2 regions of the Leptospira meyeri genome follow, and region 2 is predicted to be linked to the other one. Evidence: riboswitches for the same ligand, from Rfam matches in the RefSeq annotation. Region 2 holds a riboswitch; the other holds the start of a gene.
The links. Region 2 has a riboswitch for cobalamin ahead of CLV96_RS13990 (hypothetical protein). Riboswitches for the same ligand answer to the same signal wherever they lie in the genome.
Positions count from the first base shown of each region.

Region 1: linked by a shared signal. The riboswitch ahead of CLV96_RS13120 (hypothetical protein) and the one ahead of CLV96_RS13990 (hypothetical protein) in region 2 are both predicted to bind cobalamin.

Region 1 is NZ_SORO01000001.1:2,777,183-2,780,605, forward strand. It holds gene CLV96_RS13110 (slr1658 superfamily regulator) at 1-24, opposite strand, end outside; gene CLV96_RS13115 (LIC_13355 family lipoprotein) at 306-1,169, opposite strand; gene CLV96_RS13120 (hypothetical protein) at 1,198-1,827, opposite strand; cobalamin riboswitch at 2,012-2,137, opposite strand; gene CLV96_RS13125 (lysophospholipid acyltransferase family protein) at 2,343-3,038, shown strand; gene CLV96_RS13130 (TetR/AcrR family transcriptional regulator) at 3,035-3,423, opposite strand, start outside.
Region 2 is NZ_SORO01000001.1:2,984,932-2,988,354, forward strand. It holds gene secA (preprotein translocase subunit SecA) at 1-442, shown strand, start outside; gene CLV96_RS13985 (LIC_13355 family lipoprotein) at 524-1,381, opposite strand; gene CLV96_RS13990 (hypothetical protein) at 1,435-2,016, opposite strand; cobalamin riboswitch at 2,221-2,367, opposite strand; gene CLV96_RS13995 (cytochrome-c peroxidase) at 2,376-3,423, opposite strand, start outside.

The DNA of each region.
Region 1 (3,423 bases), 210 kb from region 2:
AATGGTGGGTGTCTTTTGATTCAAATTTGCCTCCCTTTATTTTTGGTAGATATGTGTCTCTAAATTGGCCACGAATTTCACACGATTGTACAAGACCCTCTAGCCCCGTTTGAGATGAGTCCGTTTGCCGTATGGAGACATCTCATGTGCGTATAGGTTTTTGCTAAAAATAGATACGCGCCCGAAGTGGTTTTAAAAAAAGAACCTTTTTTTAAAGATCGGTCAACTGAAATACGTATCGTTTTTTTCTGTTTTTTTTAGGAGAACTTCGAAGGTGTTATGGATCTAATCAAGTGACCATAGAATTACTGAATATCTCGGGCCACCACACCATCAATATCGCTTCCATTATAACTACCTGGAGGCCAAGGGAATTTGTTTCCAGGATTTCCTGGATTATCCACATAACTTGCAGATGTAATTTTAATAAATTTAAATCCATTCGTTTGGATATTGGTGACGAGTGCGGCATTACAATTGATATCATTAGGATCTGCTGGGTCAAGTTGGTCTAAATCGAAACCGTCTCCACCACCTAACAAAAACAATCCACCTGTATTAATGAATAAATCTTCATTGGAATATGGTTTAGTTGTCATATTGAAGTAAACAGGTCGGAGTCCACCGAATTTTGTCCAACTGTCCATTAAGTTGACATTTGCTCCCGAATAACTAGGGTTAAATCCACAGTAATTCGCTCCATCAATCGAAACCTGAATCACAGATGGGTCCATTGCATAGGTATTGGTTTCATCGGAAATACGAAAGCTATTGTCATAAACAATAAAGTCGTCACCAAATACATTCTTTACCGTTTTTCCTCCCCAACTAAGAACGATGGAGGCACCTGGTCCTGTGATGTCTAATGCATAAACATCCAGAGATCCCACAAGTTCGCCGGCACCACAGACTCCATTGATTGCTTTGTTTGAGTCGGAAAACCCAGAGACATTGGCACTTGCACTGACAACCGTTGTAGCAAGATATATATCCGAGGGAAGAGGGGATTTTGGACAAGAACTCGCGCTGCTTGCTGCGTTAAGCAAAGGCAATAAGGCTACTAGGTTCTCTTCCGCTGTTGCCGAAGGTGATGGTTTGCAAAAGGAGATGGATACAAAAATCACAAAGAACATTAGACATAACGTTTTTGTGTTTAAATTTTTTTGCATCACATCTCCCAGTTTTAGAAACTATTTTTTAAAGTCCAGTCCAAGTTGAGTTTTCAGTTCGTGAAAGAGCTCTACTGAAAGTAAATCCACCACATCCGTTGGTTGCATAATTGGTAGAATTGCTTGTGACAGTACTTGCCTGTACTTCTGCAAGTGTTGCTTTTCCAGAAACGGCTTCACAAAAATAAAAACATTTTGAGGCACCAAGTTCGCAACCTGATGTTGTGACTGGAGTATAATCGATTCTTCCAAAAGTTGAGTTTGCAAAATTATTTCCACCAGGTGTGTTTTGGTAATAAAGTCTACGAGTTGCCTTATCAAAGGAAATGATTCGGTAGGTTGTATCTCCACCACCAAAGTAGTTTGCATTGGAATTGAATCCAGAAATGATACTTCCTGATCCATCCGGATTTGTGGCGATGATGAGTCGTCCGTTCGGAGTTCCTGTCATTTGTCCGCTGGCATTATACGTATAACCAGCGTTCCACTGTCCGTTGTATTCCAATAAAAAAGACGTAGAGACGGCGCTACCTGCAAGTAGTCCAACTAAAAGTTTGTTATTTGCATCTGATTCAGAAACTTGTTTTTCTGTTTGGCATGCGACTAGTTGTGCGAGAAGGATCAAGGATAGGGCTGTGGTTTTGAAAGTTCTTTTCATAGAAGTCTCCTAATGATTTAAAATTTGGGGAACTCCGGCCAAAAATAAACAAACTGTAGTTAACTTTTAAGTATAGGAACTTAAAATACAAATATTGTTTGTGATTGTTTCGGGTGCCCCGATGCCTTCGGGGCCCCTTATCCAAATGGGAGACATTTGGAATCAGTGTGTAAAGTCCCCTGGCCACGAGGTAAACTTTACGGGGAAGATCTGGCTCACCAAACTTTGATTTGGATTACAGTTGCGGGTCAGCACAGGAATCTCACCTGTTTCCTCCCTGAAGGTATTTCCCAGAATTTTGTGAAAGGGGGAATTGTCAAATTTTTAAAGCCCACATTATACTGCGGGAAAGGTTAATTTGAAACAGAAATGACTTGAAATTGTAGCTAAAATCTTGAGTAAACTTTTGCAACCAATTTGGATTTTTAGGCACTGACTATATAAGAGGAAAAGTTATGTTCTATTATGTAGGAAGATCAATTGGATTTGTGCTGATGTAGATTGTGGTGAAACCAATGCGTTTGAAGTACGGACACAAAAAAGTTGAAATTCAAAACGACCATATCTTACGCAAGTTAAATGGAAAATCTGCCATTTTGATTTCAAATCATATCAAACCAAGAAATAAGTTTTTAAAAGCGATTACTATGCCTTATGATGCCTTTGTGATTCGAGGGGTTCTCAAACGGTATGGAATTTATACTACCGCACTCACTAGTTATGATTCTGGAGTTTCCAACAAGGGAAAAAAAAGAAAATGGTTACACAGAAAAGAACAAATGGTAAAAGGAATTGTAAAGTCAATTGATCTGATTCCACTCAACCGAAGTGAGTCTGATCCAACAACGATCAAAGACTTTAAACGTAGGATAGGGCGTGGCAATTTAGGGATTGGTATTTTTCCCGAAGGCACTTGGTACCGTGGATTTCGAAAAAGTCGAAAATTATATCCAGGTATGGTCGTTTTAAGTAAACGATACAATTTACCAATCATTCCGTTGTATCTTGATGCTTACAATTTAAATAAACCCATTCGATTGTCCGTTGGAAATCCAATTTGGGAAGTAAATGATGCACCCGAAACCATCAGCTACATCCGAAGTGAACTCATTCGTTTGAAAGATAAAGGAACATCCGTTTCAGTTTCAGAAACAACCGAAGAAATGTTAGATGATGAAAACGATGGGTTGGAAATATCTCCAGTGGGTTAGATTTCTTTTTTACTCAAAAGTTTTTGAAAATAGGAAATCCCTTCTTCAATGGGATTTCCTGAACCTTTTCTTTTCCGAAGCATTCCAGTCATATCCAAAACAATTACTCCATACATCCAACTCCACATCATTCGTGCAATGGCAGGGTATTCATTTTTTGGGTAAGGAATTTCGCCGGATTCAAATCCGATGCGAACAGTTTCTAAAAAGAAACGATAACTTTTTGGCAATTGAGGAAATGCTTTTCTATGTACTCCGCCGTAGTCGGTAACAAACATTACCTTGTGTAATTCTCGGTTGTTACTTGCGAAATTAAAATATGCACGGGCAATGGCAGCTAATTGTTGGAAGGCTGAGTTTATCTCTACTTCTGCACTGGCTTTTT
Region 2 (3,423 bases):
ATATGAGTCCAAAGTATCTTCTATTGGAGAAGACGTTTGGCGTTCGATTGAAAGAAATGTGTTTTTAGACATTTTGGATCACAGGTGGAAAGAACATCTATATGCAATGGATCATTTGAAGGAAGGAATTTGGACTGTTGGTTACGGTGAAAAAAATCCTTTGATTGAATACAAACTTCAAGGTTTTAAGATGTTTGATCAATTGGTTGAGAATCTTAAAAATGAAGTAGTTTCTTTCCTATTAAAAATAGAAGTGACTGAATCGGATCGCAATCAAGATGAATCTTCGCCGAAAGAATACAAAAAAATTGGTGAGGAGCAAAGAGCCGAGGTAGATATGTTTGGAAATGAAGTTAAATCTAACAAAACCAAACCTCAAGTATCTTCCACTACTAGCTCCGGTGGTGGATCCGAGAGAAAGTCGAGTCGTAGAAAGAAATAACGACTCAATCACTGGTTCTTCGATACACATCCAACTCTTACTTACAAATTAGCATAAATTCTAATGTAGTGAGAGTTGGATTCATTCAATATACTTAGCAACCACTCCATCAATATCCGACCCGTTGTTATAAGAATGTGGGTATACATAACCAGATCCTGTATTTGGATTTGTAACTGCTGAGGCAGAAATCATTTTAATAAATTTAAATCCATTGGTTTGGATATTTGAACGAGCTGTCATATCACAATTGGCACCGGGTCCACCGACGATTAAATCATCAAGATTGAATCCATCACCACCTCCGACTAAAAAACCACTGCCTGAAGAGGTAAATAATTCATCTAAGGTAAATGGCTTTGTTGCCATATTATAAATAACAGGTCTTAGACCACCAAATCCCGGCCAAGAAGAGATTTTATTACTATCTGCCACTGAAGGATTGAAACCACTCAAATCAAATCCACAATAGTTTGTTCCATCGAAAGAAACTTGAACTACCATTGGATCAAACGCATAACGATCGCTAGTTTCTGAAACTCTAAAGGGATTTTCATACACTATAAAATCAATTCCAGTAACATTTTTAACCGTCTTTCCTGCCCAAGATAGAATAATCGTTGCCCCAGCACCTGTTAAATTTAATGCATAAACATCCAAAGATCCGGAAAATTCCCCCCCACCACAAATACCATTGGTTGCTTTAGATGAAACGTTAAATCCACTCACTGTGGAATTGGCTGCGACTACAGTATTTGCAATGGGGATCGTTGTTGGAAGAGTTGTTGGTGGGCACGGACCCACTGATGAAGAGTTTGTTAGTGGTAGTGCTAGTAATGTTAGTATGAGCTCATTATTATTTTCTTTCTCAGAGCATTGTGAAAAAGCCAAAGTGATAAATAACAAAGATATTATTGATTTAATTTGAAACTGACCCATGAATCGTCTCCTCTTTGCCTTTATCCAAATGAATAAAGGCAAAATTTTTGAATTTAAAAAGTTCTAGTTAAGAAATTAAAGGCAAATGATCCATTGCAGCCTGCTGCTTTGGGATTTGTTGTATGAACTGTTCCAGATGCTTTTCTTGAGGCTAGGTCTGTTTTAGTTTCAGTTAACGACGGTTTGCCGTTAAATACATCACAAATTAAAATTTCATTTTCAGAAGTGATAGTCCATATTAAAGCCGAAATATTGGCACTGTTTTTTGGTTTGTAATAAAGCACTCGTTCTGTGTTGTTAAATTCCACGATTTCAGCGTTGACTCGATAGGTTGAAGTTCCTGCTCCATTTACATAATCAACGTATAGATATCCCGTAGTGGTTCCGAAATTGGATTGAATTGAAACTGTGTTGGAACCTGGAGTGTTACATGTTCCAGCAGAACAGCTAGCTTGAAAGTATGTTCCTCTAATTTCAATTTGGCCTGCTTCTTTGGCAGATGCCTCTGCTGTTTTCAATAGACCTAATACTAGATTATTGTCTGCTTCCGATTTATCTACTTTGCCACTATCTGCACATGCTGTGGCAAAGAGTACAAACAACATTATGATTGTTAGCTTAAGTGAAATTTTCATTTAGATTCTCCTAAATCTTGGTTTGAATTTAGGGGAACACGGACAGGAAATAGGTTTATCCAAGTCAGAAGACGAGAAATCTTAAAATCTATAAATAGATATGTAAGTAGTGTTTTTTCCATACGGGTGCCCCGAGTTTACCTTCGGGGCCCCTTTACAGTATATGTTGATACAAATACCGTAAGTGTGCAAAGTTCCCAATCCACGAGAAAACATTGCGGGGAAGATCTGGCTTATCACCTAATACAGCTTATACTATATTTGGTGCATCACAGTTGCGGGTCAGCACAGGAATTTCACCTGTTTCCTCCCTGAAGGTAATGCCAGAGTTCCAAACACGATATTATTTGTCAATTCAATTAGTTTATCTTTGTTTTGTCTGATAGAGACTTCAGGAATGAAACGATCAATTCAATTTCTGAATCATTGATTGTACGGTTCAGATTGTACTGATTCATTCGCCTTACTGCCTCTTTCAATGAAGGAACGCTTCCATCATGAAAATAGGGCGGAGTCAGTGCAACATTACGTAACGGAGGAACTTTAAAGTAAAAATCATCCGCAGGGTTTCCGGTAAACTCTGACCTACCAAAATCATTCGGGTTGTAAGAATACTTTGAATCTAACTTTGAAAATTGGGATCCCCCCAGTAGATTTTTGGTATGACAGTTGTTACATCCAACATCTAAAAATATTCTTAGTCCCTCTATTTCATAGTTTTCAAGTGCCCGTACATTGGATTCAACGAAATCATCGAATCGAGATTTTGAAACAAGAGATCTTTCAAAAGCAACCAAGGCAAGACGAATGGAATGAATGCTCGGACTTGGAGATTCCGGAAAAGCATTTGCAAAAAAAGAAGTATAGCTTGGGTCGTTTTGGATTCGTGTCAGCAATTCTGTATCGGAAGGTAAAGACATTTCCAATGGATTAATAAATGGATCAATAGCTTGGTTGTATAATGTATCCCGTCTTCCATCCCAAAAAAGGAAAGGTAAAAAACCAACATTAAGAATGGTCGGAGTATTCCTTTTTCCAATTTGGCCGAATGTTCCTCTTGAAGTAGATTGTCGATCCATTCCGGCTGCATTCCCGTCTAACGGATGACAAGTGAGACAGGACTGAACATGGTTAGAGGAAAGTTTATTATCTCTAAATAATTTGTTCCCCAAGGCAATTTTTTCCATTGAATCAGATTCTGAACCAGGGATGAAATTAGGAAGTGTACCAATTTTCTTTCTAACAACCCCTTGTAACTCTGTGGCACTCAACTGATTTGAGAGTAAGTCGATAAGGAATAAGTTTATAATTGAGTCTTTTTGCGAGTTGGTTTGTAATTGGAATTTACAGCTAATTAAAGTTATATGTAATATAAAAAAAATTAAGAAATTCGATTTGTCTCTGATT